3 regions of the Mesobacillus sp. S13 genome follow, and region 1 is predicted to be linked to each of the others. Evidence: predicted binding sites of a transcription regulator. Region 1 holds the regulator's gene; each other region holds the start of a gene.

Region 1 (10,950 bases):
TTAAAGAGTGCGTAATAGCTCACTGGTCGAGTGACTCTGCGCCGAAAATGTACCGGGGCTAAACGTATCACCGAAGCTGTGGATTGACATCTTAGATGTCAGTGGTAGGAGAGCGTTCTAAGGGCGTTGAAGTCAGACCGTAAGGACTGGTGGAGCGCTTAGAAGTGAGAATGCCGGTATGAGTAGCGAAAGATGGGTGAGAATCCCATCCACCGAATGCCTAAGGTTTCCTGAGGAAGGCTCGTCCTCTCAGGGTTAGTCGGGACCTAAGCCGAGGCCGAAAGGCGTAGGCGATGGACAACAGGTTGATATTCCTGTACCACCTCTTTATCGTTTGAGCGACGGGGGGACGCAGGAGGATAGGGTAAGCGCGCTGTTGGATATGCGCGTCTAAGCAGTTAGGCTGCAAGTGAGGCAAATCCCGCTTGCGTGAAGGCTGAGCTGTGACAGCGAGGGAAATATAGTACCGAAGTTCCTGATTCCACACTGCCAAGAAAAGCCTCTAGCGAGATAAAAGGTGCCCGTACCGCAAACCGACACAGGTAGGCGAGGAGAGAATCCTAAGGTGAGCGAGAGAACTCTCGTTAAGGAACTCGGCAAAATGACCCCGTAACTTCGGGAGAAGGGGTGCTCATTTGGGTGAATAGCCCGGATGAGCCGCAGTGAATAGGCCCAGGCGACTGTTTAGCAAAAACACAGGTCTCTGCGAAGCCGCAAGGCGAAGTATAGGGGCTGACGCCTGCCCGGTGCTGGAAGGTTAAGAGGAGGGGTTAGCTCACGCGAAGCTCTGAATCGAAGCCCCAGTAAACGGCGGCCGTAACTATAACGGTCCTAAGGTAGCGAAATTCCTTGTCGGGTAAGTTCCGACCCGCACGAAAGGCGTAACGATCTGGGCACTGTCTCAACGAGAGACTCGGTGAAATTATAGTACCTGTGAAGATGCAGGTTACCCGCGACAGGACGGAAAGACCCCGTGGAGCTTTACTGTAGCCTGATATTGAATTTTGGTACAGCTTGTACAGGATAGGTAGGAGCCTGAGAAACCGGAGCGCCAGCTTCGGTGGAGGCGTCGGTGGGATACTACCCTGGCTGTATTGAAATTCTAACCCACGCCCCTGATCGGGGCGGGAGACAGTGTCAGGTGGGCAGTTTGACTGGGGCGGTCGCCTCCTAAAGAGTAACGGAGGCGCCCAAAGGTTCCCTCAGAATGGTTGGAAATCATTCGCAGAGTGTAAAGGCACAAGGGAGCTTGACTGCGAGACCTACAAGTCGAGCAGGGACGAAAGTCGGGCTTAGTGATCCGGTGGTTCCGCATGGAAGGGCCATCGCTCAACGGATAAAAGCTACCCCGGGGATAACAGGCTTATCTCCCCCAAGAGTCCACATCGACGGGGAGGTTTGGCACCTCGATGTCGGCTCATCGCATCCTGGGGCTGTAGTCGGTCCCAAGGGTTGGGCTGTTCGCCCATTAAAGCGGTACGCGAGCTGGGTTCAGAACGTCGTGAGACAGTTCGGTCCCTATCCGTCGTGGGCGCAGGAAATTTGAGAGGAGCTGTCCTTAGTACGAGAGGACCGGGATGGACGCACCGCTGGTGTACCAGTTGTCTTGCCAAAGGCATCGCTGGGTAGCTATGTGCGGACGGGATAAGTGCTGAAAGCATCTAAGCATGAAGCCCCCCTCAAGATGAGATTTCCCATAGCGCAAGCTAGTAAGAACCCTGAAAGATGATCAGGTTGATAGGTCAGAGGTGGAAGCGCGGTGACGTGTGGAGCTGACTGATACTAATCGTTCGAGGACTTAACCAATTGATCATTCGTTCTTCTTGAAATTCTTCTTACACATTATCTAGTTTTGAGGGAATAAAGTTTTTTGCGGTAGCAAAATAACTAAAACCTCAAACCAAATAGTCTGGTGGCGATGGCGAGAAGGTCACACCCGTTCCCATACCGAACACGGAAGTTAAGCTTCTCAGCGCCGATGGTAGTTGGGGGTTTCCCCCTGTGAGAGTAGGACGCCGCCGGGCACGCGAAAGAACAGCTGTAATGGCTGTTCTTTTTTTGTGTTCTGATTTATAAAAGGTGCTGAATATAGCACCAACTGATTGTATGCCAATGGCTTCAGACAGGTTTGGAGGCAAAGCAGACAAATCTGTCTGAAGTAGAGTCATCTTAAGCCAGGTTTGAAGGTAAAATAGGAAAAGCTGTCAAAAGAAGAACCAACTTCAGACAGGTTTGGAGGTAAAACACAAAAAGGTGTCAGAAGAAGAGTCAACTTCAGACAGGTTTGGAGGAAAAACAGGAAAAGCTGTCAAAAGAAGAGCTAACTTAAGACAGGTTAGAAGGAAAAACACGAAAAGTTGTCAAAAGAAGAGCTAATTTTAGACAGGTTAGAAGGAAAAACACGAAAAGCTGTCAAAAGAAGAGCTAACTTAAGACAGGTTAGAAGGTAAAACACAAAAAGCTGTCAAAAGAAGAGCTAACTTCAGACAGGTTTAGGGATAAACAACAAAAAGTTAGCCGAAGCAGAAACACCTTCAGACAAGTCCAGAGGAAAACAATAAAAACTTATCCGAACCTAATACTACTCCGGAATAAGTTTGGAGCACGAACATAAAAAGCTATCCGAAATTAGATCCACTTCCTGTCCAAAAAGGCAAAATGGGCTTAAAGTTGGCAAATACCCGAGCGTTATTTATACATAGTGAAAATACAATTAATCCCGCTTCTTTATAGTCCTGGAAGGATAAATGAATCTTTTGTTGAATTTATAAATTCATAAGCAACCGTCACCCAATAATAAAACATCCTCGGTCAAATATCTAACAAACCTATAGGAGGAATCAATGACAAAACAATTGAATTATTGGTCATTCGTTTTATCGACAATCTGGGTATTACTATTTTTCGTAATTTCCTCTACAGGCCCAAATGTTTACACCATCTTTGGATTACATCCACACGTCCTGCTTTTAGTTGCTTCTCTACTGACTTTACTTATTGGGCTCATCGGACTTTCCGGTATGAAAGATTGGAAGAGCGCGGCAAGAAGTTTTTCAACAATCTTCCTGACTCTGGGGCTATCAGCATTTTTAGCTTTCATTATCTTCTTTGGTAAGTTAGCAAGTTAGTGGATACAGGCACAGGTGAGATTCCCAGACAATAAGATATATCAACCATTTTCATATCAATTTACCCATTATACATTTAGCCCTTCCAAAAACAGTTTCAATCTGTACTCTGCCAGCTGCATTTCTAACCTGTTCCTGATTACAAATTTTTCGTAGATGTACCCTTATATAAGTTTCCACTTGCCTCAAAATGGGTATAATAACCAACAATCCCCTTAATAACATCTTTTGGCATACATAATTTTTGGAGAAGTGAGTTCAGGATGCATTCATTGCGTCGAGAAAAAATTTTTTGTATAATTAATGTCAAATATAGTCAAAGTCAGATTGGGGGAGGTTTAGTGAGGAATATATCGGACATCATAGAACATTACCTCAAGCAGGTTTTAGAAATGAGCGATAAGGACATCGTTGAGATCAAGCGAAGTGAAATCGCCGATAAATTTCAGTGCGTGCCGTCCCAGATCAATTATGTCATCAATACAAGGTTCACGATTGAACGGGGTTATCTTGTTGAGAGCAAACGGGGTGGCGGCGGCTACATCCGGATTATCAAGGTCCAGGCATATGATCATGCACATTTGATTGATGATTTACTGTCTTTGATTCAAACACGAATTTCGCAAAGCAGCGCTGAGCATGTGATCTTCCGTCTTGTTGAGGAGGATGTAGTCACTGACCGTGAGGCAAAGATCATGCTGAGTGTGCTTGACAGGTCCGTCCTGTATATAGAGCTTCCGCAGCGTGATGAGCTGCGTGCGAGGATGCTGAAGGCAATGCTTATGGCATTGAAGTATAAATAATATCAAAGCAGATAAAGAGGTGAGGGCATGATCTGCCAAGAGTGTAATCAAAGGCCGGCAACGCTGCACTTCACGAATTATTCAAATGGAGAAAAATCAGAATTGCACTTGTGTGAGATATGCGCACAGGAAAAAGGCGATTTGTTTATGATGAACAACGGCCCTGCTTTTTCAATCAATAGCTTGCTTGCTGGTTTGCTGAATATGGAACCTGCATTTACGGAGAAGAAAAAGGAAGCTTTTGAAGCGGAGCAGGTTGCACAGTGCCCGCAATGCTCAATGACGTTTCCGCAGTTTGTAAAGGTAGGCAGGTTTGGCTGTGCGACTTGTTATGATGCTTTTCGCGAACAGCTGATCCCGATTGTCAGGAGACTCCATAGCGGGAATTCCGTCCATAATGGAAAAATCCCTAAAAGAATCGGTGGCGACCTTCATTTAAGAAAGACAGTTGATCAGCTTAAGCAAACCTTGAAAAACCTCATTACAGCGGAGGAGTTTGAGAAAGCTGCTGAGACAAGGGACCAAATCAGGGAACTTGAAAGGAAATTATCAAAAGGCCAAGAGGGAGGGGAGTAGCCTTGTCATTGGAGAAGTTCATCAATCAGGCTGTCAGCTCCTGGATGAGTGATGATGGACCTGATTCGGATATCGTCCTTAGCTCCCGCATTCGCTTTGCAAGGAACCTTGATGAATATAATTTTCCAACGCTATTCACTGATGGAGAGGCAGAGGCGGTGATTGGTACGATCATGGAACGTGCCAGCAATTCATCAGCAGCTGCATTTGGTCAGTTGGAAACGATCAAGATGGATGATATTCCGCCTTTGCAGAAGAGGGTGTTGGTCGAGAAGCATTTAATCAGTCCAAATCTTGCAGAAAACTCCGTTCATGGTGCCGTCCTATTATCAGATAATGAAGAAGTCAGCATCATGATCAATGAGGAAGACCATATCAGGATTCAATGTTTATTCCCAGGATTCCAGTTAAGTGAAGCTTTACAGGCTGCTAATGAGATCGATGATTGGCTCGAGGAGTATGTCAATTATGCATTCGATGAGGAATTTGGATACTTGTCCAGCTGTCCTACGAATGTGGGCACCGGCCTTAGGGCATCGGTAATGATGCACCTGCCTGGCCTTGTTTTAACTCAGCAAATGAACCGGATTGTTCCGGCGATTAACCAGCTTGGTTTGGTGGTAAGAGGTATTTACGGAGAGGGCAGTGAAGCGCTCGGCAATATTTTTCAAATATCGAACCAAATAACGCTCGGGAAATCGGAAGAGGACATCGTTGACGATTTAAAAAGTGTTGTAAGCCAGATTATATCTCAGGAAAGGTCAGCGCGGGAAGCATTAGCGAAGACTTCGAACATACAATTAGAAGACAGAGTGTTTCGATCATATGGAACACTTTCTAACAGCAGAATCATCGAAACGAAGGAAGCCGCCCGTTGCCTGTCTGATTTAAGGCTTGGTATAGATATGGGTTTCATAAAAGATATATCAAAATCGATTTTGAATGAATTGATGATATTAACTCAGCCTGGGTTTTTACAGCAATATGCAGGAGGGCCGTTAAGACCAAATGAGCGGGATATCCGCAGGGCTGCTTTAATAAGAGAACGTTTGAAAATGGAAACAAAAGATGAGTCAGGAGGATGATCTTATGATGTTTGGACGATTTACCGAGAGAGCACAAAAAGTATTGGCACTCGCACAGGAAGAGGCAATCCGCCTTGGACATAACAATATCGGCACAGAACACATCTTACTTGGCCTGGTGCGTGAAGGTGAGGGCATTGCGGCAAAGGCACTTTACGGACTTGGTCTAGGAGCGGAGAAAATCCAGAAGGAAGTTGAGAATCTGATTGGCCGCGGACAGGAAACTTCCCAGACGATTCACTATACACCTAGAGCAAAGAAGGTCATCGAGCTTTCTATGGATGAGGCAAGGAAGTTGGGCCATTCCTATGTTGGCACAGAACATATCCTCCTTGGATTGATTCGTGAGGGAGAGGGCGTGGCTGCAAGAGTATTGAACAATCTTGGTGTCAGCCTCAACAAAGCACGCCAGCAAGTTCTTCAGCTTCTAGGCAGCAATGAAACTTCCGGACATCAGGGAGGCGGAACGGCTAATGCCAATACGCCGACACTTGATAGCCTGGCAAGAGACTTAACGGCAATCGCCAGGGAAGGCAGCCTTGACCCGGTCATCGGCCGAAGCAAGGAAATCCAGCGTGTCATTGAAGTGCTAAGCCGCCGGACGAAGAACAACCCGGTATTGATTGGGGAGCCAGGGGTTGGTAAAACAGCGATTGCGGAAGGATTGGCACAGCAAATCGTCAATAATGAGGTGCCGGAAATCCTGCGTGATAAGCGTGTCATGACGCTTGATATGGGAACGGTGGTTGCAGGAACTAAATATCGCGGAGAATTTGAGGACCGCTTGAAAAAGGTCATGGACGAAATTCGTCAGGCCGGAAATATCATTCTTTTCATCGATGAGCTTCATACACTGATCGGTGCTGGTGGCGCGGAGGGTGCGATCGACGCGTCCAATATCCTGAAGCCTTCATTGGCTCGCGGTGAACTGCAGTGTATCGGTGCGACAACATTGGATGAATACCGTAAATACATCGAAAAAGATGCTGCACTTGAACGACGCTTCCAGCCAATCACTGTAGATGAGCCAACGGCTGAGGAGTCCGTACAAATTTTAAAAGGGCTTCGTGACCGCTATGAGGCTCACCACAGGGTATCCATTACGGATGAAGCAATTGAAGCAGCAGTAAAATTATCAGATCGTTACATTTCTGACCGGTTCCTGCCGGATAAAGCAATTGACTTAATTGATGAAGCTGGTTCGAAGGTTCGCCTGCGTTCCTATACAACTCCGCCAAACCTTAAGGAGCTTGAGGTGAAGCTGGAGGAAGTTCGCAAGGAGAAGGACGCTTCTGTACAAAGCCAGGAGTTTGAAAAGGCTGCTTCATTAAGGGATACAGAACAGCGTCTCCGTGAACAGCTGGAAAATACGAAGAAGTCGTGGAAAGAAAAGCAGGGCAAGGAGAACAGTGAAGTGACAGTGGAAGATATCGCGCATGTGGTATCAAGCTGGACGAATATCCCTGTATCCAAGCTAGCGCAAACAGAAACAGATAAACTTCTGAACCTGGAAGAAATCCTACACTCACGTGTCATCGGCCAGGACGAAGCTGTAAAAGCTGTATCCAAGGCAGTAAGACGTGCTCGTGCAGGCCTGAAGGATCCGAAACGTCCAATTGGTTCTTTCATCTTCCTTGGACCAACAGGTGTAGGTAAAACGGAATTAGCGAGAGCGCTTGCGGAGTCCATGTTTGGCGATGAAGATGCGATGATCCGCGTCGATATGTCAGAGTACATGGAAAAGCATTCAACTTCACGTCTTGTTGGTTCACCTCCGGGCTATGTTGGATACGATGAAGGCGGCCAATTGACTGAAAAGGTACGCAGAAAGCCATATTCCGTTATTCTGCTGGATGAGATTGAAAAAGCGCATCCAGACGTGTTCAATATTCTGCTGCAGGTGCTTGAGGATGGCCGTTTGACTGACTCTAAAGGCCGGACAGTCGATTTCCGCAATACCATCATGATCCTGACGTCCAATGTAGGAGCAGAGGCGTTGAAGCGGAATAAATATGTCGGCTTCAATATCCAGGATGGAGAACAGGATTACAAAGATATGAAGGGCAAAGTGATGGAGGAGCTGAAAAAAGCATTCCGTCCTGAGTTCCTGAACCGTATCGATGAGATTATTGTCTTCCATGCGCTTGAAAAGCCACATCTGAAAGAAATCGTTACATTGATGTCCGACCAGCTTGTGAAGCGCTTGAAGGAGCAGGAAATCACGCTAGAGCTGACAGATGCGGCTAAAGAGAAGATTTCGGAGGAAGGTTATGATCCGGAATACGGCGCACGTCCGTTACGCAGGGCGATCCAAAAGCATATCGAAGACCAGCTGTCTGAAGAATTGCTCAAGGGAACCGTCCTCACTGGACAAAATGTCGTAATAGATGTTGAAAATGGCGAATTCGTTGTCAAGGCTCCAGAAAAAACGGCAAAAGCTTAAAATGGCTTAACAAGTAAACAAAAGGGGTATACGTACAAATACGTGTACCCCTTTTTTACTAAAAGAGAATATTATCAATATCCCCCTCAAAAATTTGCCACATTGCATAAAAATGCCGGATGCAATTTCGTATTCGTAAAGCCCAAATCTTCATTCTAAAATAGTTGGAATCGCATCATCTGGATATGAACATAATTTTAAGTAAACAATGTGCTGCAAAAAATTACATACCCACATCAGTCGCTATCATTTCTTTTATTACTTGTTTGGCTTTATTATAAAGATAATAACTTTTTTTATTGAGAGGCTAAGAAAATGGCAAAAAGAAAAACAAAATTCATGTGCCAGGAATGTGGCTATGAATCTCCGAAATGGATGGGAAAATGTCCGGGTTGCGGGCAATGGAATAAGATGGTCGAGGAAGTGGAAAGCACTGGATCGACAAGAAGAGGTGCGTTTGCCAATACAGGAAATACGGGTGTTGCCGCAAAGGCCACTCCTATCACCAGTATTGAAACAGTAAGCGAGCCGCGCATTACAACAGACTTGAATGAGTTGAACCGTGTACTTGGAGGCGGGGTAGTCAGAGGGTCACTTGTGCTGATTGGCGGGGACCCGGGTATTGGGAAATCGACCTTATTGCTGCAGGTCTCTTACCAGCTGGCTAAAAAGGCTCATTCAGTCCTTTATATTTCTGGTGAGGAGTCGATGAGGCAAACGAAACTGCGCGCGGATCGGCTTGGTGTAACATCGGATAATCTGCTTGTATATTCGGAAACAAACCTGCATGAAATCAGTCTTACGATCGAAAACAGCAATCCTGACTTTGTTATTGTGGATTCAATCCAAACCATTTTCCATCCGGAAGTGACCTCCGCTCCAGGGAGCGTGTCACAAGTAAGGGAATGTACAGCAGAGTTAATGAGGATTGCAAAAACAAAGGGAATTGCGATTTTTATTGTCGGGCATGTTACGAAGGAAGGGTCCATTGCAGGACCAAGACTTCTGGAGCATATGGTCGACACCGTACTTTATTTTGAAGGCGAGAGGCACCATACGTATCGAATCCTCCGGGCTGTAAAAAACCGATTTGGGTCGACAAATGAAATGGGTATTTTTGAAATGAAGGAAGTCGGACTGGAAGAAGTGGCAAACCCATCAGAGATTTTTTTAGAGGAAAGATCCCAGGGAGCTTCCGGTTCAACGGTTGTGGCTTCTATGGAAGGAACGCGGCCTGTATTGGTTGAAATCCAGGCGCTGATTTCGCCAACGAGCTTTGGGAATCCGAGGCGAATGGCTACCGGTATCGACCATAATCGTGTATCGCTGCTGATGGCCGTGCTGGAGAAGCGTGTCGGTTTGCTGCTGGCTAATCAGGATGCTTATTTGAAGGTCGCCGGCGGAGTGAAGCTGGATGAACCGGCGATTGACCTTGCGGTGGCAGTCAGCATTGCTTCAAGCTTCAGGGATAAACCGACTCGCGCTTCGGACTGCATCATCGGCGAGGTAGGCCTGACAGGTGAAGTCAGGAGGGTCTCTAGGATTGAACAGCGCGTCCAGGAAGCCGCGAAGCTTGGCTTTGAAAGAATTATTTTACCGGAGAATAATCTTGGTGGATGGACACCGCCAAGGGGAGTGGAGCTTATCGGGGTATCATCGGTCAGCCATGCATTAAAAGTCACCTTAGGGGGTTGATGGATTGGAACATAGAGAGCTTGAGGAACAAGAGTTAGGTGAAATCCTTCAATTTATCGCTCCAGGTACACCTCTAAGGGCTGGAATCGATAATGTGCTCCGGGCCAAGACAGGCGGATTGATTGTGTTTGGATACAATGAAAAGGTCAAAAACCTGGTGGATGGCGGATTTGAAATCAACTGCAGGTTCAGTCCCAGCTATCTTTATGAACTGGCGAAGATGGATGGCGCGATCATCTTAAACGAGACTGGCAGCAAAATATTATTCGCCAACGCCCAGTTAGCGCCGGATACGGGAGTACCCTCGACTGAGACAGGGATGAGGCACAGGACAGCGGAACGGGTGGCGAGGCAAACAAAAGCACTCGTCATCGCGATTTCCCAGCGAAGGAATGTCATCACCCTGTATCAGGGGAACCTTCGTTATGCCATGCAGGAAATCGGGGTTATCCTAACGAAGGCGAACCAGGCCATCCAGACGTTGGAAAAGTATAAGGTCGTGCTTGAACAAAGCATCACCAACCTGGGAATCCTCGAGTTTGAAGATCTTGTAACCTATAATGACTTGCTTCAGGTGATCCATCGCTTTGAAATGGTGCTGAGAATCAAAACGGAGCTTTTGACGTATTTGAGTGAACTTGGATTAGAAGGGCGGCTGATCCGTCTGCAAATGCAGGAACTGTTATCCGAAATGGAAAGGGAAGCATTGCTTGTCATCAAAGATTATTCTGCGGAACAGGAAGTAAGGGCAGATGTTGTGATGGCCCGGTTCCAGGAACTTTCAAAAGCCGGAGTCATCGAGGATTCAGCCATCCTCAAGCTGCTCGGCCATCAGGGATATGTGCATATGGATGAGTTTATCTGTCCTAGAGGTTATCGGATGCTGAATAAGATTCCGCGTCTGCCGATGATCATCACGGAGAATTTGATCAAACGTTTTGGCAAATTCACCAAAATGATTGCAGCTTCCGTCGCAGAGCTGGACGATGTAGAGGGCATTGGTGAGGTAAGAGCGCGGAAAATCAAGGAAGGCTTCAAACTCATCAGGGACCAGCTGATGGCAGACCGTCAAATGTAATCCCAAACATTGGCGGCCTGCTTTTAATTGACACCAACATGCCCTGGTGCTACGTTAAAGAAGAGATTTACTCCTATTAGGATTATGTCAATCTTACTGTATTGTGATTTTATTTGTACAAAATCCGTAACCTTTGCCATGG
Region 2 (10,950 bases), 1.5 Mb from region 1:
GCATGGTCACGGATTTTTTCCAGCTCAGCTTTTGCTGTCTGAAGTGCTGACTGAAAACGGGCGATTTCTTCAGCAGGCGCATCGATGGTCTTTTTTTCAAAAGAAAAATCCGGTTCTACCAGCTTATAGGCTTTCGCGATCGCAATGCCATTTGAAGCTGCAATACCTTGAAGAAAGCCCATTATTCAGCTAAACCTTCTTTTTTCAAAGTTTCTTCCAATGTATTAAGAGCATCTTGCTCGTCGCTTCCTTCAGCGATGATTGTGATTTCTGCTCCCTGGCCGATCCCTAATGACATAACACCCATGATTGACTTAAGGTTAACCTTTTTCTCTTTATATTCTAAGTGTACTTCTGAATCGAACTTGCTTGCAGCCTGTACCAGCATTGTAGCAGGGCGAGCGTGGATTCCTGTTTCAGCAACAACCTTGAATTGTTTTTGTACCATACTATATCATTCTCCTTTTAGATAGATGATTAAGATGACCATACATGATGCCTTTTCCAAAAACTAAATGGTTCAATTCAGCGAAAGGTCAAGACTCAGGCCTAGCCAAAATGATATTTGTATTTTACCCATTTGTATTGTTCTTTCACACCATATATTGTTTCCAATCATTTCCTCAGAAATATGGATTGGCATCCCACACAAAAGAATAGCATTTTGCATAGGGATAGACAATGAAAAAACCCTGATTTTTAAAGGTTTAGAGCATTTTTTTCAGTAAAACGTTTTCATTTTAACGAAATTGTGACAAAAACAGATTAGCGTCTAAAAAAGTGTCTAAAGTTTTCTTTCAATCCTGTCTTGCTTTCTTCCTTCTTTAACTTTTCGATTGTGTTGATTTGCTTTCTCACCTTTTTTATTTCGCCCTTGAACCAGACCTCCGATTGAATGTCCAGCTGTTCTCCATACCTGACCTTTTCGTATGTCTGGATCGTCCGTGGGTCATATTGTATGCTAAGCCTATCGAACCATTCTTTAATGTCTTCATGGCTAAACCGACCCAACTCCTTTTTATGGGCATATTGTTCGAGCTGAAAAATTTCTTTCCTAACATGATTGTCTGGTATAGTCTTCTTTCTTCTTGTAAAATCACTGCCATTTGTTGCACCATCAACAAAGGTAGTGGTGACATATCCTGGTTCTGCTGCTTCTTCCTCCTGTGACCTGCTAAAAAGGTTTGTTCTTTTATAAATAAAGTAAAATCCTATGATAATTAGCAATACGAACAGTATAGGCCCCAAAAAATTCGGGTCAAAAACTTGCTTGGATTGCTCAATAGGTGATTCATTTTCCATATTCGGCAATTGTCCCGAAAATGCTTTATTGGCTCTTGCCTGCATTTCAGGAGAACCAATCCAGGAGAAAAGTGGATATAACAAGAAGGAGAGTGTCCACCCAATCAATTGAAGAACAAAAAAGAAAATTTCTTTTATTAAATTTCTTCCGAATGTGATAACTGAAACAAGCAATAAAATAACCCCAATGAGCTTAGAGTACGAGACGAAAAATCTCTTTTTCGAGTGCACTTCTACATCCATCCACTTCAGAAAAAATTGTCCTGACAATATGAACAGCAGCTGGAAGATTAGAAGGAATGCAATTTGAATCAGATATGACCCGCCATAAAAATAAGCAAGCGGCGAAACAAATAACCCGATCAGAAAGGTGAGAACAAGCCATACACTTTCTGAATGGCTGGTTGAATCTTGATGGAACTTAAGTACTCTCCAAAAAATAAATATAGCCATAATCCCAGTATAGAAATTCTCCAGATTGCTTAAGTTGCCTGCAACGAAAAGAAGCGACATGACTGCCAATAAATATAAAGGTTTTGCAATTTGAGGCTTCAACTCCAATAAAAGCTTAAAAAGAATGGAAGCTGCAGCGGCCATGATCATCGTTGAGAGCAAAGGCATTTGTTGTGAAGATAGTAAATGGAATACAACCAGAATGAGGCTTGCAAAGGTCCATTCTATATAAAAGCGGAATAAGACATTCAAGATCCGGCTTTTCATTTGCCTGCCACATCCTTCAATAAAATATTCATCGGCTCAAGTAATGCCTGTTCATTATGCGATCTCAGCTCGAATAACTGGACACCAGCATTTTTCCATTCCTGGATCATTGCATCTGCTCCTGCTGTCCGAATACCGGCATGGATCATGGTCGGTGCAATCGGTAAATGCCTTTTATAAAAGAACAGCAGTTGCTCATACGGAATCGTTGGTGAATGGAAATCTGCCATTGCCAGCAAATCAAGAAGCTTTTGCAGATGGTCCTTACCAGATCCTAATGGCAGATAAGTAAACGGTGTGAATCCAGCAGACCTAATATTCATGCAAAGCGAGAAGGGAATGTTTCTTCGATGAAAGTAATAGGCCATTTCCGCTGTACTGCTCATCAAAAATTCAAGCTTGCTGGTCACTGAGTATCCATCAGAAATATTGACGAACAATACGGCCCCCGCCTCATTGATCCGCTCATATTCCTTCGTTTGCAGGACCATTTTCCTTGCACTTGCTTTCCAATTGATTCGGTTGAAGCTGTCTGTTGGCAAATAATCCCGTGTGCCTATAGGTCCCATATTGTCTTCGAACAATGAAAAAAAGGATGGATTATGACCAGGCTTAACTGATTTGTGTTTATCCATATTTTGCACTGCAATTGTTTTTGGATAGACAAGGGCCTCCATATTGATAACATCAGTGAACTCGAGGATCGTATCTCCGAAACCAAAGAAGTGCGGTATATGGAGCTCTATTTTCCTGATTTTTGATAATCCTCGCTTTTCTGCGACAAAAGGGATAGTGATAGTGATTTTTTCTTTTTGTCCCACCGAAAATGGCAGGCTTACATCCACCTTTGAAGAATGGATATGATACTCTCCTGAAAAAGGGACAACCGCACTATCAAAATAGATGGAGAGATTGCCTTTCATGATTGGAAGACCTTGATTGAGAAATTGTAGAGTCCATTCTCCTTTGTCTCCGATAAAAAAGCGATTCCGCTTACGTTCATTATCAAACAACAAACCCTTTCCAATATGCTTCAGATAATACGTATTCCCACCAGCAATAAACAGGATCATCAACCCTGCCCCAAACATCAGCCAGGAATTTATGTAAAAGCTTGCAATCAGCAATAGGAACCCGAGAAAAGCCAAAATGGATAGAAAACGGTCTTCAATGACGATTTTTTTCCACTGCATGTGCTTAAACCTCAACCTCAACCGGCAGCGGAATGGACTCCAGCAAATCCTCGACTACTTTTTCCGGAGTCATTGTCAAAGATGCCTCGGCTGATAAATAGATTCTGTGTCCTAACACAAAGGGTGCCATCTCTTTGACATCATTGGGCACTACATAGCTTCGACCTTTTATCATAGCCCTGCCCTGAGCAGCCTTTACTAAAGCAAGCGTACCACGGGGACTGATGCCTAATTCAATAGAAGAATGGCTTCTCGTTTTCCGAATGATCTGCAATAAATACTCTTCTACAACCTCAGTCAGCTTCACATTCATGATTTCTTGCTTTAGAGAATTGAGATCCTCTTCACTGATAACCGGTTTGACTTCATTCCTTGAAGTGCCAAATCTATGTTTTTTGATCATTTCTCTCTCTTCATTTATTTCTGGATAACCGAGAGATAACTTAATAAAGAACCGATCCATCTGCGCGACAGGAAGCTGGAATGTCCCTTGCTGTGACTCCACAGGATTCTGGGTGGCAATCACGAGGAAAGGAGATTTCAAAGGAATCGTGTGGCCGTCGATGGTAACCTGGTGTTCCTCCATCGCCTCGAGCAAGCTTGACTGAGTTCGCGGTGTTGCACGGTTGATTTCATCTGCCAAAAGTATATTGGTAACAATCGGGCCTGGTTTTAATTCAAATTCCTGAAGTTTCGGATTAAAAAACTGAATCCCTGTAATATCACTAGGCAAAACATCTGGCGTAAACTGAATCCTGGAAAATTGACTGCTAATCGCAGCTGCAAATGTTTTAGCTAGCAATGTCTTCCCTGTGCCTGGTACACTTTCCATAAGAATATGGCCATTGTTCAGAAGGGCAATCAACATCATTTCTATTTCATCCTCACGCCCTACTACATTTTTACCTATTTCTATTTTTAGCTGCTCTAATTTACTTACCAGTTCCATTCAATTCTCCCCCTTAAGTGTCTGTTCTTTTTTATGGAGATGCTTATGAGAAGTTTACCATTAGGACGTAAAAATGTGAATTTTCAGCCATTTTTATCCAAATAAAAAGGAGCACTTTTTAAGTGCCCCCAATTTTTTTACTTTGTAAGTAAAAGCTGATCTCCTTGTACTACATTTAATAGTTTGTCCAGCTCCTGGCTTGCTGATATGGTTTGAACGCTTAGAAAACCTGTTTCCTTAGCCGCAGAAATCATTTCTCTCCGTTTGTGTTCGATTTCTTCCATAAGCTTATCTTGGCACATAGTTTCCATTTACCATCACCTCACCAGTATGTGTTAATATTTTACTACTATTCCACTAATAGGGATAGTAAAATGTGAGTTGAAAGCATTATTTTCTCTATTAACTTCGCGCCTCTTCCACATATGTGAAGATTACGTCTCCACCCCTTTGCGCAATTCCCCTAAAATGCTTGAAATCATCTCTTTTTACCAGGAATTCACGAAATGCCATAAAGTCTTGTTTCGCCACAAAGATTTCCTCTACTTCTCTATTTTTCAAACTTTCCAGCATTGTAATAGCCTGATCCTTATCCAACTGAACCACCTCTTATTTCTTATCCTAAAACTATTTTATCCTCTGGTCATTAAATTGCAAATGCGTTATTTATCTGGCCTTGTTTTTCAAATGGGTTAAAAGGGATTGAATTAAAAAACATTTTAAATTAAATCTGGATGGAATTGTATCTTTTCTATATAATAGTTTATATAAATTGAATTTTCTAACTTTTATAAATTGAAAATTTCGTGAACATTTAAAATTTAGTGCGTATTTTCCTTTACGCTTGCTAAATTTTAAGGCAAAATGTTAGTAATTCGAAATATAACGAAGGAGCGAGTTATTTGAAGAAAGCCGAAGTTGGAAATGTAATCGAATTCAAAGAAGGATTGCAAGGTGTCGTAGAAAAGGTCAATGAAAACTCCGTAATTGTTGATTTGACATATATGAACAATTTCCGGGATTTAGAGCTTGATCAACGCACTGTTATCAATCACAAAAACTATAAAATTGTTAAAGAAACAGCTTATTAATCTAGAAATGCGTAAGCGGCTTGCTCAGCCCCGACAAGCGCTGAAGGTCCGACCGATGAAGTCGTTCTTTGACTTCATTGGGCGGACCGAAAACGAAATGCGGAGGCGACTGCCCAACTCCGACAAGCGTTGGAGGGCCTGACAGTGAAGTCGCTCTTTGACTTCATTGGCAGGACCGAAACGTCTCGAGGAGTTAGGAGCCGGAGCTGGACAAGCGACTCGAGCTGCTCAAAGCTAACGCTTCTCGCAAGATACTCGAGGAAGCAGTTTCATGGATGAAAACTGGCTAGGCGCTGGAGCTAGACACTGTTCAAAGTGTAATAGTTTTTACTTCATTATAAAAGAAACTGAAGCAGCCTGAGCTGCTTTTTTTATTTATCCTTTATTTTCCTTACCGGCAAGTTCCTTGAAGGATTTAACTTTTCCGTGTGGATGTTGATCTTGCTTTCGGACAGTCCAGTTACGTTCTTTCTCACGTTTTGATTCTGACATGGTCTTCCCTCCATTCAAATTTTCGTTCAATCTTACTATTCCCAATCTGAAAGAAATCATTTCCTTACAAATTCAATGAATTATTTGGTACAATAAATTTTGTTTCTGGAAAGGGGATTATATAGAATGATGAATTGGATGGCGGATCGCAAACTGATTATTGGTATTTTGATCGCTCATCTCCTTATGTTTTTTACCTTCGAGGATAAAAACGTATTCTGGTATATATTCACAGCTTCGATGCTGGTTTTGATTAGTTATTCCATCATTAATGAAGAAATCGAGGACAATGCTTCCACCCTATCTTATTTGACGATAGGGGTTGTTTCCGGACTTGGTTTGTTTGGACTTTTTTGGCTTGGAAGTTTCCTGATTGAAGTACTCAACCTGCCTTTCTCCAATCAAATATCTCGTCTGTACAGCAAATTTTCACCTGACTTGTTCTGGCATTATCTTGTCCTTGTGCTAATCATAGCGCCGGGCGAAGAAATATTCTGGAGAGGGTTCATCCAAAAACGAATTGCTAAATACTTTAGCATGAAAATGTCGATTATTCTTTCAGTTATATTGTATGCCTCTGTCCATCTCTATTCCGGTGAGTTCATTTTAGTTTTAGCCGCAATCATTGCTGGGCTTGCTTGGAGTCTTTTATACGCATGGAAACGGAGCATGCCGCTTGTGATCGTCTCGCATATCGTATTTGATTTATTATTGTTTGTTTTTCTGCCGCTTAACTAATGAGCAACTCTCCAGAATGACCCATGCCAACTTTTGGATATGGGTCATTTTCATTATTGTCCGATCTGCCTGTCCATGATATTTTGTTAATGCGACAAAGTATTGTAACTTTCGTTATTCATTTCCGTCTAAAAATGTAGAAATCAACATATGAAATCACAGGGGGCAATTAAGACATGAACAAATATGTAAAACCTTTATTCGTAGTTGGATTATCGTCAATGATCATTGCAGGCTGCGGCTCTCAGGAAGAATCGAAGCCGGCGGAAAAAGCACCTGCCGCCCAACCGGCTGCTGCGCCAGAAAAAAATGATGATAACCAAAACAAGACAGACCAGGAAAAAGGGAATGAAGAAGGCTTGATCCGGATTATGGAGCAAAATATTGCTTATACATTGGATGGCGAGCAAAAAGAACAGACTGCTTTCCTGAAACACAATGATAATCAAAACTACTCCATGTATGTTTTGCCTGAATATGAACTGTCAGCAGAAGAACCGAATAAGGATGTACTTATGTGGACTGAGGATGACAGTGTATTCATGCGAATCGAATTGCTTCCCAATGACGCAGAATGGTCAATAGTCGAAGAAAATTCAAAAGCACAGCTAGCCGCTGTCGGTCCTGAAGTAAAAGAGGCACAAACACCAGAAGACCCATTCTTCAGCAATACATGGGCCAGGGAAACTCAAAGCGGATCAGATATCGTAACTACTTATTTAATTAAAGATGACGAACAACCATTAAAGCTGACTTTGTTCACAAAAGAAGGTGCTGACCACCGCAGCGCGTTCTTGGAGATGGCCAAGACAATTATGAAAGAAGATAAATAAAAAAAGAAGGGGCTGCTCCCTTCTTTCTTTATTTGTCCACATGGACTGGTTTCATCCATAACAAGACAATAAATATCAAACTGATATAACCAAAAACCGGATACAGGATTGAAAGAAGCGTCCCATAGTCGATTAAGCTGATGAAATAACATATGACAAAAAGGAGTGAGACGACGAGCAGGCTCGGCAGCTTAATATACTTTTGGATCTGTCTTTCTAGTCCAAATATATTGCCAATCACGGAAGTGAAAATTTCACCATATACAATCAAGACGAAAATCCAGTAAAGTCCAGCGGCAAGCTGTTTCATGACGACAGCCATCGGAATCTCAAATGTTTCAAATCCAGGCAGCATGATTAAAGTCAAATGGCTTGAAAGCAGAATTAAGGTCAGCGCAATCCCGCCCAGGATCCCTCCCCATTTCACCGTACTATCGTCTTTCATCTCGGCTGCTACAGGTACTAGTACTGCCTGAGCCAGCGACAGATTCAGTGCTGTATATGAAAAGGGGCCGATCACAGCCTTCCAGCCATCCTCTGCATACGGAATGAAAACAACCTGTTCGATGAATCCAGGCAGCTTAACTGACAGGAAAAATAAAATCAAACTGAACAAGATCATCATTGGCACGACAAAAGTATTCACTGCAAAGACGCCCTTTAAGCCGACAACCATGACAGCAAGCGACAGTGCAATCGTGACAAAGATTCCCAGTGACTTGGTCAACCCAAGCTGCTCCTCAAAAACAGCCCCTGCGCCTGATAACATGACGGCACATACACCAAGCAGCATAAACAGCATCATCACATTGATGATTCTGCCAAAAAACTTCCCAAATAAATGTACATTCATTTCTTCATATGAACGGGCACCGATCGCCGCTGCGATTCGCATCAATTTTGCACCCATATATGTAAGAATATATCCCGCCATGAAAACACCAATCAATCCAAAAAGTCCAAAGCGGGAAAAGAATTCGACGATTTCCCTCCCTGTCGCAAAGCCTGCTCCAACAACGGTACCGACATAAACAGCAGCGATTTGAAAGGCAGCACCCCAATTTGTCTTCAAAGCGTTCCCCTCCCTCCTTCTCAATATATGTATGGATAGACAAACCATGACGAGCTTTTTTAATTCAAGACCTAATACAACAATTTCTAAAAAATACCATAGTCAAAAATCTTGAAAGTCAAAAAAGGTCAAAGTATAATAAAGTTAAATTGATCAAATATAGTCAAAGTCAAGAGCTTATGTTTGATTATTTTATAAAAAGAATTCATTTTGAAGGAGGAATTTAAATGCTTTGCCAAAATTGCCATGAGAAACACGCCAATATTCAGTTGAGAGTCAATTTAAACGGTAATCAGAAGCATTTAATGCTCTGTGAAGATTGTTATCAATCAGAAAAAGAAAAATTAGGTGCTTCCTTCGGCAGCCCAATGTCCGGATTTTCCGATTTTGGAGGCTCACCTTTCAATGATATGTTCAAACAGTTCTCAGGTAACATGAATAACCAAAATCCAAATCCTACCCCTTCTGCAGCTGTAAAAACTGCCGGCGGAGGAAATGGCTTCATTGATCAATATGGCAGAAACTTGACCCATATCGCGAAGACTGGCTTGATTGACCCGGTGATCGGAAGAAACGAAGAAGTCACACGAGTAATTGAAATTTTAAATAGAAGGAATAAAAATAACCCAGTTCTGATCGGGGAACCTGGTGTAGGTAAAACAGCCATAGCGGAAGGACTTGCTCTTAAAATTGTTGAAGGCGATGTACCGAATAAACTGAAAAACAAAGAAGTTTATTTATTGGATGTCGCATCAATGGTCTCGAACACAGGTATACGAGGACAATTCGAGGAAAGAATGAAACAGCTGATTTCTGAATTACAGGCTCGCAAGAATATCATCCTGTTCATTGATGAAATCCACCAGCTTGTTGGAGCAGGGTCTGCAGAAGGCTCTATGGATGCAGGGAATATCCTGAAGCCAGCACTAGCCCGCGGTGAGCTTCAAGTGGTCGGTGCAACAACACTGAAGGAGTATCGACAAATCGAAAAGGATGCCGCGCTCGAGAGACGTTTCCAGCCAGTACACGTCCTGGAACCAACAGTGGACGAGGCTATCGAAATCCTGAAGGGAATTCAGTCCAAGTATGAAGATTTCCATCAGGTTTCCTTTCCGGAAGAAACAATCAAGGCATGCGCACAGCTGTCACAACGCTACATCCAGGACCGCTTTCTCCCTGACAAAGCGATTGATTTAATGGACGAAGCTGGTTCAAAGCTTAACCTTGTTTCTGATTACACAAATAAAAACGATGCTGAACGCCGCTTAGCTGAAATAGCAAAGGAAAAGGAAATGGCATTGCAGCAGGAAGACTACGAAAAAGCTGCAAAGCTGCGTGATGAGGAAAACAAGCTTGAAAAGGCATTGAAAGAAAACGGCAACACAACACGTCCGTTGGTCACAGTCCAGCATATTCAGGAAATCATTGAGAAGAAGACTGGAATTCCCGTGGGCAAACTTCAGGAGGACGAACAGGCTAGGATGAAAAACCTTGTTGTTAACCTTAATGGTAAGGTCATTGGCCAGGAGGAAGCTGTACAGAAAGTAGCCAAAGCAATTCGCCGCAGCCGTGCAGGTCTGAAATCTAAAAACCGTCCGATTGGCTCCTTCCTATTCGTCGGTCCAACAGGTGTCGGTAAAACAGAATTGACAAAAACATTGGCAGAAGAACTGTTTGGCTCTAAAGATGCAATGGTTCGTCTAGACATGAGTGAATACATGGAAAAACACAGCGTTTCCAAGCTGATTGGTTCACCTCCAGGTTATGTAGGCCATGATGAGGCTGGCCAGCTGACCGAAAAGGTAAGGCGGAGCCCATACAGCATCATTCTGCTGGATGAAATCGAGAAAGCACACCCAGATGTACAGCATATGTTCCTGCAGATTCTTGAGGACGGACGCCTGACAGACAGCCAGGGCCGCACCGTAAGCTTCAAGGACACTGTCATCATCATGACAAGCAACGCAGGAGTCGGGCACAAAACGATCAAAGTAGGATTCGACCAGAGCACCGCTGTCAACGAATCAAGTATACTTGATTCCCTGGGGGGCTTCTTTAAGCCTGAATTCCTGAACCGCTTCGATAGCATCATCGAGTTCAAGGCACTTGAAAAAGAACATCTTCTTCAGATTGTTAACTTGATGCTTACTGAACTGAAGGATGTCCTTTCAGAGCAGAACATCCGTCTTGAAGTAGAAGCTGAAGTAAAGGAAAAGCTTGCTGAGCTTGGATACCACCCTGCTTTTGGTGCACGCCCTCTGCGCCGCTCAATTCAGGAACAGCTTGAGGATTCCATCGCGGACTTCATTCTTGAAGAACCAAATGCGACTGAATTGAAAGCAGTCATCGAAAACGATGATATCACCATAAAACGCAAATAAGTCCCTCGAAGGTTCGGCTTGCTGCCGGACCTTTATTTTTTCTATGAAAATTAAAAACCCCGAAAAGAGCACCAATTACGATAAAAACCCCCTGTTCCTGCAACCGCATCATCGCGAAAAACTATTTTAAATTTTTACAGTTTAAAAATGAAATATACATAGAAGACATATAGAATAAG
Region 3 (10,950 bases), 770 kb from region 1:
TGATCATATAATAATTTGCAGGGGGAAAGAGAAATGAGTACCGGTTCAAGCACTGATACCCAGCTCGTCATTATAACAGGTATGTCTGGCGCAGGTAAGACCGTCGCGATCCAGAGTTTTGAAGACCTAGGATTCTTCTGCGTCGACAATCTGCCGCCGACATTGCTCCCGAAATTCCTGGAGTTAATGAAGGAATCTGGCACAAAAATGAACAAAGTGGCGCTTGTCATGGATTTGCGAGGACGTGAATTTTTTGACTCTTTATTCAAAGCGCTTGATGATTTGGCGGAAACTTCATGGGTGACACCGCAAGTATTGTTCCTTGATGCGGAGGATTCCACACTAGTACGCCGCTATAAAGAAACAAGGCGTTCACATCCGTTAGCTCCATCAGGACTGCCGCTTGAAGGCATCCAGCTTGAGCGCGAGCTTTTGGAAGAGCTGAAGGGAAGGGCGCAGCTTATTTATAAAACAACGGGCATGAAGCCGAAGGATCTCCGCGAAAAAATTCTTGAAGAGTTTTCCGTGAATAAAAAGACAATTTTCACCGTGAATGTCATGTCTTTTGGTTTCAAGCACGGAATACCGATTGATGCCGACCTGGTTTTTGACGTCCGCTTTTTGCCGAATCCGCATTATATAGAGCATATGCGTCCGAAAACTGGTCTTGATGAAGACGTGTCGACATATGTTTTAAAATGGAATGAGACGTCCAAGTTCCTGGAAAAAGTGACGGATCTGCTTAGTTTCATGCTTCCACACTATAAGCGGGAAGGAAAGGCGCAACTAATCATCGCCATTGGCTGCACAGGCGGACAGCATCGTTCCGTTGCATTGGCTGAACATATCGCCAAGTTTTTCGAAAAAGACTATCATACCCGTGTGACTCACCGTGATATCGATAAAAGGCAGGGACTTCTAAAATGATGAATGATGGTTTGCCGAGAATCGTCATCATCGGGGGTGGAACCGGACTCCCTGTCCTGCTGCGCGGATTGAAAAAGCACCCTGTCGATATTACGGCGATTGTCACAGTCGCAGATGATGGCGGCAGCTCCGGCCGATTGCGGGAGGATATGCATATTCCTCCGCCCGGTGATATCCGGAATGTCCTGGCAGCACTATCAGATGTGGAGCCGCTGATTGAAGAGATGTTCCAGCATCGGTTCAATACAGCCAATGAATTGTCTGGCCACTCGCTCGGAAACCTGATCCTTGCTGCGATGACATCAATCACCGGAAACTTTGTGCATGCGATTCAGGAAATGAGCAAGGTTTTGAATGTCCGCGGAAAAGTACTGCCGGCAGCAAACAGGAGTGTCATGCTGAATGCAGTGATGGAGGATGACAGCATTGTCAGGGGCGAGTCCAAGATTCCTTACTCTGGAAAAAGGATCAAAAGGGTCTTCCTGAATCCGGAAGGCGTAAAGCCTTTGCCTGAAACGCTCCAGGCCATCAGGGAAGCTGACTTGATTGTGATCGGTCCTGGCAGTTTGTATACGAGTATTCTGCCGAACTTGCTCGTAAAGAGGCTTGGCAAGGAAGTGTGCAAAGCGACAGCGCGCAAGGTGTATATCTGCAATCTGATGACACAGGCAGGTGAGACGCATGATTTTGCCGCCAGTGATCATATCAAGGCGATCTATGACCATATGGACTGTGCTTTTATTGATACGATTCTTGTGAACAGCGAGACCATCCCGCCGGATGTCGAGCTGCGCTATAAAGAGGAGTTAGCACAGCCTGTCCATTTTGACCTTGACCGGCTGACGGCACTTGGAATTGAAGTCGTCCAGGATGAAATCGCAGAACTCGACGGCAATGTCATCAGGCATGATACAAAAAAAGTTTCAGAAATTTTATATTCTATGATAATAGATGAAACCAAAAAGAGATATAACGCGTAAATATAGGATGCAAGCGTTTGTCTCTCTTTTGGGGTAGGTGCACTGGTATTCTTCAGGCGCCTAAGAGAAAAAGACAAAATCAGCTGCTGTGCTTAAGCCGGCGCTATATAACCAGGGGGGTGAGAAGGTGTCGTTCGCTTCGGAAACAAAAAAGGAACTCACGAATATCGACGTGAAGGGCTGCTGCGCTGACGCGGAACTGTCCGCTTTAATCCGGATGAATGGTTCCCTTTCCTTCTCAAATCGCAAACTCATCGTAGACATACAGACGGAAAATGCCGCGATTGCCAGACGCATCTATACCTTGATCAAAAAAAGTTATCAGGTTCAGGTCGAGCTGCTGGTGCGTAAAAAAATGCGGCTGAAAAAGAATAATGTTTATATTGTCCGCCTTAAGGAATCAGCCAGGGAAATTCTGGAGGATTTAAAGATTTTAGGAGAAGGCTTTGAAATAATCCACGAAATTTCGCCGGAACTCGTGAAAAAGAAATGTTGTAAGCGTTCTTATTTAAGAGGCGCATTTCTCGCAGGAGGCTCTGTGAACAATCCGGAGACATCTTCCTATCATTTGGAGATTGCCTCCATGTACCAGGAGCATAATGACTCATTATGTGAACTGATGAATACATTCGGCCTGAACAGCAAAACGCTTGAGCGCAAAAAAGGGTTCATCACCTATTTGAAGGAAGCAGAAAAAATCACAGAGTTTCTGAACATCGTTGGCGCCCATAATGCACTGCTGCGATTTGAGGATATCCGGATTGTCCGCGATATGAGAAACTCAGTTAATCGTCTCGTGAATTGTGAAACAGCTAACTTGAATAAAACGATTGGTGCTGCATTAAGACAGGTGGAAAATATCCGCTACATACGGGATACCGTCGGCCTGCAAATTTTGCCGGATAAACTGAGGGAAATCGCTCAGCTCCGTGTTGACTACCAGGATGTAACCCTTAAAGAGTTGGGTGAAATGGTCAGCGGTGGATCAATCAGCAAATCAGGAATCAATCACCGGCTGCGAAAGATCGATGAAATAGCCGATAAACTGCGTGCCGGGCAAATTACAAATAAATAGAGGGCTAGAGGAGGAAAAAGCAATGGTTGAAAAACAGGTGGAAGTGAAGTTGAAAACGGGTTTACAGGCGCGTCCTGCGGCATTGTTCGTGCAGGAAGCAAACAGGTTCTCATCCGATATTTTTCTCGAGAAAGACGGTAAAAAAGTGAACGCGAAAAGCATCATGGGATTGATGAGCTTAGCTGTAAGCGCTGGCGCATCCGTGAATCTGATCGCTGAAGGCAATGATGAAGAAGAGGCAGTGGAGAAGCTTGCTGAATACATCCAAAAGGAAAACTAAAAATAAACCCTAAAAAACTCGCTTCCTATTTAAAGGAAGCGAGTTTTTGATTGAGCTTACTTGTCTTTCTTTTCCTCTAGTACGTTGCGAGTGATAATCTGGTCAACCAGACCATATTCCTTCGCGCGCTCAGCAGTCATGAAGTTGTCGCGGTCCGTATCTTTCGCGATGACTTCAAGCGGCTGGCCAGTGCGCTCGGAAAGAATCGTATTCAGCTTTTCGCGAAGGAAAAGGATGCGCTTCGCAGCGATTTCAATTTCTGTCGCCTGTCCCTGAGCACCGCCAAGTGGCTGGTGGATCATGACTTCTGCATTTGGCAGGGCGTAACGCTTGCCTTTCGTACCAGCAGCAAGAAGGAATGCACCCATTGAAGCAGCCATACCGATACAGATTGTCTGTACATCCGGCTTGATGAACTGCATTGTATCGTAGATTGCCATGCCGGCAGTAATGCTGCCGCCCGGGCTATTGATGTAGATAGAAATGTCCTTTTCCGGATTCTCAGCTTCCAGGAAAAGCAGCTGGGCTACGATGGAATTGGCAACATTGTCATCAATTCCGCTTCCAAGCATAATGATGCGATCCTTCAAAAGGCGGGAATAAATATCATATGCCCTTTCGCCCCGATTCGTTTGTTCAATAACTGTAGGAATCAAGTTCATGTTTGTTTTCCTCCTTTAACGTAAGATCATTTCACTGCATTTACTAAAGGCATAACAGTCTTTATAATAAAAGCAGGGTACTGCCCTAAAAAGGCAGATTGCAGGCTGGCATAAACTGGTTCGCTTGCCAGAACACCTATGTAGTTTAATGATACACGCATGGTCAATAAAGGTCAAACGAATCGCTTGTAAAGCCTGCATAAACTGTTCGACAATAATGTATATTCCAATTTGCTGTACCGTATCCATCTTACCCAAGATTGTTATTTTTAAACAAATAGCAGTCCTGAGCTTCCAAAAAAACCTGCTTGCAAAGGGACTGAACATATCCTATAATAGGTAAGCGTAACGCCAACTATTAACATGCCCTCGTGGTGCAACGGATAGCACGTAAGATTCCGGTTCTTGAGATGTGGGTTCGATTCCTGCCGAGGGCGTAGAATAAGTATTTAAGTGGCTTTTGAGAGTGATCAGATAAAACTGTCCAAGTTTTGTCTGGTCTCCTCGAAAGCCTTTTTTATTTTCTTTTCCCCTAAAATTAGGGATACGGTGCAATTATTGAGGATGAAGGTGCAATTCTGGACTGCTTTGGTGCAATTATCGTGTTAGATAGCGCAATTCTAGCCGCTGAAGGTGCAATTATTGCGGCTCTATTAGAGAAAAATATTCGCAGTTACTTTTTCACAGGTAATACCTTGCTCATTTCAGGGCATTTCCTGTGAGTTTGATAAGTTAATAGACAAGTATTCAATTGGATGAGCGAAATAGTAATTGAAAACAGAGCGCTTATATTGCCAATGCCAAATTCTTTCCATACACCAAACCCTGTTTATCATGTAAAATGAGTGCAGGGGTGATTGAGATGGATTTAAAGGCTGGTTTATGGCAAAAGCAGACATTAAAATTGGCGATGACTCAGGAACTGACCCAGGCGATTGCGCTTTTGCAATACTCTGCGCAGGAGCTGGCAGCGTTTCTTGAAGCTAAATCAATGGAAAATCCCCTGATGCAAGTGGACTTTAAAAACATCTCCAATTTTGATGCCAGTATGGACCGTACGCGAAAAACAAGAAAGAAAACGTTTGAACGGGACCAGAAGAACTTGATCGAACAGATTGGCGCGGGTACGAGTGATACCCTCGAAGACTATCTCCTATCTCAATTAAATATGTTAAAAGTAACACCTGAAGAAAAATTGATTTTACATGAATTGATTGAAAACATAGATGAAAACGGTTACTTGAATTTGCGAAGAGAAGACCTCGTCAGAAGGTTTTCTGTTGATGAAGAAATTGTCGATTGCGCTTTCTTTAAGCTTCAGGCCCTTGAACCGGCAGGCATCGGTGCGAATGATCTCAAGGAATGCCTGCTGCTTCAATTGACAAGGCAAAAGCGCACACCTGAAAATGAACTGGCAAGAACTATCATGCGTGACCATTTCCTGCTTTTTGCCGAGAAAAAGTGGAAAGCATTGGCGAAGATGCTGAATATCGATGTGAGGGAAATCCAAAAGGTCCATGATGATATCCAGCAGCTGAACCCTAAACCTGGGGCAGCGTTCCAGCGCGAGAAGCCTGCCTACATTGTCCCGGATGTGGTCGTCAAACGGGAAGGGAATGAACTCTCGGTTAGTGTGTTCGATGCACTGATTCCTAAAATTTCTTTTAATGAAGGATATTTTCAGCAGCTGTCTGGACACAAGGATCCGGAAGTCAATAAATTCCTGCAGGAAAAGCAGGGGGACTACCAGTGGATTCATCGCAGCCTTGAGCAAAGGAAGGAAACTCTGCTGAAGGTATCGATGAAAATCATTGAAAAACAAAAGGAATTCTTTTTGATCGGGCCAGAACATCTGAAACCGATGACGATGAGAGAAGTGGCCGACGAACTCGAAATCCACGAGTCGACAGTCAGCCGAACTGTCCGCGAAAAATACATGCAGACTCCGACCGGCACTCATGAATTGAAATCCTTTTTTACAAGCGCGATCGCGACCACAGAGAACGACCAGGCTTCTTCCCAAAAAGTAAAAGCGGCCATCGAAAGGTTCATAAAAGAAGAAGATAAAAAGAAACCTATATCCGACCAAAAACTAGTACAAATGCTCGAAGACGAAGAAGGCATGGTCGTCTCAAGAAGAACCGTCGCCAAATACCGCGACCAGCTCGGCATACCATCGTCCTCCAAGCGGAAGAGATTTGATTAGTACACTGATGTTCAAGTGTTTAAATTAAATATTTACTTTAAGTTGATGGTTTTAACACAAAACATTATTAATAAGTTGAATGGAACGGAAGGTGCGAGACTCCTTCGGGATCAGCGGGCTAGGTGAGACCCCGCAGGCGCTTCAGCACTGAGGAGGCTCACCGCACGCCCCGAGGAAAGCGAAGCATCCTGGAGTGGAAATCAACTTATTAGCAAAATATTGATATTCAAATCACTTTAAGGAGCCCAAAATGCAAAAAACAGTCAAACTATATTCCCGACCACGCTGCCATTTGTGTGAAACAGCGCGTGAGATCCTCGAAGACTTACAAACAAAATGGAATATTACAATAGAAGAAATCAATATCGACCTCGATGATGAGCTCGTCGAAAAGTACGGAATCATGATTCCAGTCATCGAATTGGACGGCGAAGAGCTGCAATACGGAATTATTAACAAAAAGTTCATAAATGAAGCGTTTTCACGAAAAAACATTGAGTTTATAAGTTGATTAAGGGTTTCACTCCTGTTAGAATGAGTTTTGTAGCAGGGGTGATTTTTTTTACCGCGAGTGGGACATAATATGTCTTAGCGGGACACTTTAAGTCCAACGCTGGAAAAGGAGAATATCAACATGGACTTTTCGCTCATTGATATTCAAAAAAGAATATTGCCCGATTTATTGCAAGTTATGCAAAAACGATACCTCATCCTCCAATACATAAATGTGATGCAGCCAGTTGGCAGGAGAAACCTTTCGATCAGCCTAAACTTGACTGAACGGATTTTGCGTTCTGAGGTGGAGTTTTTGAAAGACCAGAATCTGATTTCGATGTCAGTTCAGGGAATGACACTGACCAAAGCGGGAAAAGATATACTGGAAAGTCTTGAAAGAGTAATGCGGGACATAATGGGTATAGACTCATTAGAGCGCAAGCTTCAGGAGCACATGGGCATCCGGAGGGTAATTGTAGTCCCGGGTGACAGCGACCAGTCTCCCTGGGTGAAAAGTGAGCTGGGACGCGCGACAGCCAACAGTATGAAAGAGCTTCTCCACAGCAAGAATATTATTGCTGTAACAGGAGGATCGACGATGGCGGCCGTAGCGGATAGCTTGACTCCTGACTTTGGCAAAAAGGATTTGCTGTTCGTGCCGGCAAGGGGCGGAATCGGCGAGGACGTCAAGAATCAGGCAAACACAGTTTGTGCGATCATGGCGGACAATACGAATTCACGCAACCGAGTCTTTTATGTACCCGACCAGGTCAGCACAGAGGTTTACAAATCCTTCATCAAAGAACCGTTGATTTACGAGGTCTGGAATTTAGTCAAATCAGCTAGCATGGTTTTACATGGTATTGGAGACGCTATTACAATGGCGGAACGCCGCAATACCAGTCCGGAGGATTTACATAAGATCCTCGATGGAAAAGCAGTAGGCGAGGCTTTTGGTTACTATTTTAATGAAGATGGAGAAATCGTCCACAAAGTGCTGACGATTGGCCTTCAGCTTAATGATCTCGCGAATATAGGCGATATCATCGCGGTTGCCGGTGGAGAGTCCAAGGCAAAAGCGATCAGAGCTTATATGAAACAGGCACCTTCCTCTACCATCCTGATTACGGATGAAGGAGCCGCTAAAACATTGTTACAAGGGTAACACCTTAATATAAACAACACCTTTTATAGGAATCAAAGGAGGAAATACTCATGGCAGTAAAAGTAGGTATTAATGGATTTGGACGTATTGGACGCGTAGTTTTCCGCGCGGCTTTGAAAAACCCTAATGTAGAAGTAGTAGCAGTTAACGATTTAACAGATGCAAACATGCTTGCTCACCTTTTAAAATATGATACAGTTCACGGAACATTGAACGAAGAAATTACAGTTGACGGTGACTACCTAGTAGTTGACGGCCACAAAGTGAAAGTACTTGCTGAAAGAGATCCAGCTCAACTTGGCTGGGGCGACCTTGGCGTAGAAGTAGTAGTTGAATCTACTGGACGTTTCACTAAGCGTGCAGACGCTGCGAAGCACCTTGAAGCAGGAGCTAAGAAGGTTATCATCTCAGCACCGGCATCTGACGAAGATATCACAATCGTTATGGGTGTAAACGATGATAAGTACGATGCAGCTAACCACCACGTAATCTCTAACGCATCTTGTACAACAAACTGCCTGGCTCCATTCGCAAAAGTTCTGAACGACAACTTCGGAATCAAGCGCGGTATGATGACAACTGTTCACTCATACACAAATGACCAGCAAATCCTTGACCTTCCGCACAAAGACTACCGTCGTGCACGTGCTGCTGCGGAAAACATCATCCCAACAACAACTGGTGCTGCAAAAGCAGTTTCTCTAGTGTTGCCTGAACTTAAAGGCAAATTAAACGGTGGAGCAATGCGTGTACCAACTCCAAACGTTTCATTGGTTGACCTTGTTGCTGAGCTTGACAAAGATGTAACAGTTGAAGAAATCAATGCTGCATTTAAGAAAGCTTCTGAAAACGAACTTAAAGGTATCCTTGGATACAGCGAAGAGCCACTAGTATCTAGCGACTATAATGGCTGTGCAAACTCTTCTACCATCGATGCACTATCAACAATGGTTATGGAAGGCAGCATGGTAAAAGTTATCTCTTGGTATGACAACGAGTCTGGTTACTCTAACCGTGTAGTTGACCTTGTAGACTTCATCGCGAAAAAAGGTCTGTAAGCTAAGATTGGATAACTAATCCAATATTGACTATAATGTAGTAGGATGAAAAGGGGAGCGGGGTAATTCCCTCTCCTCTTTTTCTGCTTAATCGCGCATTGGCGCTATTTTAAAGGAGGTCTCTAGCCTTGAACAAAAAGACAGTAAAAGATGTGGATGTTAAAGGAAAAAGAGTTTTTTGCCGCGTTGATTTCAACGTGCCGATGAAGGATGGACAGGTTACGGATGAAACACGGATCCGTGCAGCACTGCCAACGATCCAGTACCTTGTTGAACAGGGCGCGAAAGTCCTTCTTGCAAGCCACCTTGGCCGTCCGAAGGGGCAGGCTGTTGAAGAATTGCGTTTGACTCCAGTTGCGAAGCGTTTGTCTGAGCTTCTTGGCAAGGATGTGAAGAAGACAGATGAAGCTTACGGGGACTCTGTAAAATCCGAAATCGACAGCATGAACGAGGGCGATGTCCTGCTTCTTGAAAATGTCCGTTTCTATCCAGGCGAAGAGAAGAATGATCCTGAACTTGCAAAGGCATTTGCAGAGCTTGCAGATGTATATGTGAACGATGCATTCGGAGCTGCACACCGTGCGCACGCTTCAACAGAAGGCATCGCCAAGTACATTCCGGCTGTATCAGGCTTCCTGATGGAAAAAGAGCTTGAAGTTCTTGGAAAAGCATTATCAAATCCAGAGCGTCCGTTCACTGCCATCATTGGCGGCGCGAAGGTTAAAGATAAGATTGGCGTCATTGACAACCTATTGGAAAAAGTAGATAACCTGATTATCGGCGGCGGATTGGCTTATACATTTGTAAAAGCACAGGGCCACGAAATCGGAAAATCTCTTTTAGAAGAAGATAAAATTGACTTGGCTAAGAGCTTCATGGAGAAAGCAAAGGCAAAAGGCGTTAACTTCTACATGCCTGTAGACGCCATCGTTGCCGATGATTTTTCTGCAGATGCAAATTCGAAGGTCGTAGCAATCGAAGAAATCCCTTCAGACTGGGAAGCACTCGATATCGGACCCAAAACAGCTGAAACTTACCGCGATGTGATTCAAAAGTCTAAATTGGTCATCTGGAACGGACCAATGGGCGTGTTTGAAATCGACAAATTCGCAGAAGGAACGAAAGCTGTCGCACAAGCTTTAGCCGATGCAAATGATACATACTCAGTCATCGGCGGAGGCGACTCTGCAGCAGCAGTAGAAAAATTCGGCCTAGCAGAAAAAATGAGCCACATCTCAACAGGAGGCGGCGCTTCCCTAGAATTCATGGAAGGCAAGCAACTCCCAGGCGTAGTGGCATTGAACGATAAGTAAGATTTTAGATATATCAGGGGCTATGACAGCGGCAATGTAAGGGTGCGGATCCTGACCATTGGTGTGTGTCGCTCCAAAAAAGTTAGCCCAACATCCAGCGGGTTTAAAAAGCATTACAACGCTGCATACGCAGCAAACATTGAAAGGAAGTGTCAGCATGCGTAAACCGATCATTGCAGGAAACTGGAAAATGCATAAAACGCTGCCTGAAGCCAAAGATTTCATCGAAAAAGTAAGTGGACTTGTTCCGTCAAATGACAAGGTTGAATCAGTAGTCTGTGCTCCGGCATTGTTCCTTGGACAGCTTGTCGAGCTTACACAGAATTCAGACGTTGAAATCGGTGCACAAAACATGCACTTTGAAGAAAGCGGTGCTTTTACAGGCGAAGTCAGCCCTAAAGCATTGCAGGACATTGGCGCGAAATATGTGATCATCGGTCACTCTGAACGCCGTGAAATGTTCAACGAAACAGATGATACTGTCAACAAGAAGACATTATCAGCATTTAAATACAATCTGACTCCGATCGTTTGCTGTGGCGAAACGCTTGAACAGCGCGAAAATGGCGAAACAAACGAATTTGTTGGCGGACAGATCAAGGCAGCTCTTAATGGATTGACAGATGAGCAAGTGAAACAAACGGTCATCGCTTATGAGCCAATCTGGGCGATTGGAACAGGTAAATCTTCTACAGCAGAAGATGCGAATGAAACTTGCGCGCACATCCGTAAAGTGGTTGCAGATCAATTTTCACCAGAAGTGGCTGAAGCAGTCCGTATCCAATACGG

The links. The regulator CtsR, encoded in region 1, represses protease genes until heat stress. The targets are predictions, from matches to a motif close to ATGGTCAATAAAGGTCAAACA.
Region 2: a site for CtsR is predicted at 8,505-8,525, ahead of LGO15_RS07820 (ATP-dependent Clp protease ATP-binding subunit). Genes of this name have one in related genera too.
Region 3: a site for CtsR is predicted at 4,084-4,104, ahead of clpP (ATP-dependent Clp endopeptidase proteolytic subunit ClpP). Genes of this name have one in related genera too.

The regions. Positions count from the first base shown of each region.
Region 1 covers NZ_CP084622.1:104,671-115,620, forward strand. Annotated here, with positions in the region: rRNA gene LGO15_RS00550 (23S ribosomal RNA) at 1-1,806, shown strand, start outside; rRNA gene rrf (5S ribosomal RNA) at 1,909-2,024, shown strand; gene LGO15_RS00560 (hypothetical protein) at 2,844-3,128, shown strand; gene LGO15_RS00565 (CtsR family transcriptional regulator) at 3,470-3,931, shown strand; gene LGO15_RS00570 (protein-arginine kinase activator protein McsA) at 3,959-4,507, shown strand; gene LGO15_RS00575 (protein-arginine kinase McsB) at 4,510-5,592, shown strand; gene clpC (ATP-dependent protease ATP-binding subunit ClpC) at 5,597-8,035, shown strand; gene radA (DNA repair protein RadA) at 8,351-9,730, shown strand; gene disA (DNA integrity scanning diadenylate cyclase DisA) at 9,735-10,808, shown strand.
Region 2 covers NZ_CP084622.1:1,571,012-1,581,961, reverse strand. Annotated here, with positions in the region: gene ptsP (phosphoenolpyruvate--protein phosphotransferase) at 1-182, opposite strand, end outside; gene LGO15_RS07875 (phosphocarrier protein HPr) at 182-448, opposite strand; gene LGO15_RS07870 (hypothetical protein) at 766-2,022, opposite strand; gene LGO15_RS07865 (DUF58 domain-containing protein) at 2,019-3,215, opposite strand; gene LGO15_RS07860 (AAA family ATPase) at 3,220-4,164, opposite strand; gene LGO15_RS07855 (aspartyl-phosphate phosphatase Spo0E family protein) at 4,302-4,475, opposite strand; gene LGO15_RS07850 (hypothetical protein) at 4,567-4,761, opposite strand; gene LGO15_RS07845 (YkvS family protein) at 5,067-5,255, shown strand; gene LGO15_RS07840 (DUF6254 family protein) at 5,631-5,747, opposite strand; gene LGO15_RS07835 (CPBP family intramembrane glutamic endopeptidase) at 5,874-6,485, shown strand; gene LGO15_RS07830 (hypothetical protein) at 6,662-7,318, shown strand; gene LGO15_RS07825 (YkvI family membrane protein) at 7,347-8,390, opposite strand; gene LGO15_RS07820 (ATP-dependent Clp protease ATP-binding subunit) at 8,618-10,771, shown strand.
Region 3 covers NZ_CP084622.1:4,142,235-4,153,184, reverse strand. Annotated here, with positions in the region: gene LGO15_RS21330 (NUDIX hydrolase) at 1-3, shown strand, start outside; gene rapZ (RNase adapter RapZ) at 34-927, shown strand; gene LGO15_RS21320 (gluconeogenesis factor YvcK family protein) at 924-1,907, shown strand; gene whiA (DNA-binding protein WhiA) at 2,035-2,982, shown strand; gene LGO15_RS21310 (HPr family phosphocarrier protein) at 3,005-3,262, shown strand; gene clpP (ATP-dependent Clp endopeptidase proteolytic subunit ClpP) at 3,319-3,924, opposite strand; tRNA gene LGO15_RS21300 (tRNA-Arg) at 4,290-4,361, shown strand; gene rpoN (RNA polymerase factor sigma-54) at 4,787-6,130, shown strand; gene LGO15_RS21290 (glutaredoxin family protein) at 6,381-6,641, shown strand; gene LGO15_RS21285 (sugar-binding transcriptional regulator) at 6,765-7,790, shown strand; gene gap (type I glyceraldehyde-3-phosphate dehydrogenase) at 7,841-8,848, shown strand; gene LGO15_RS21275 (phosphoglycerate kinase) at 8,977-10,161, shown strand; gene tpiA (triose-phosphate isomerase) at 10,319-10,950, shown strand, end outside.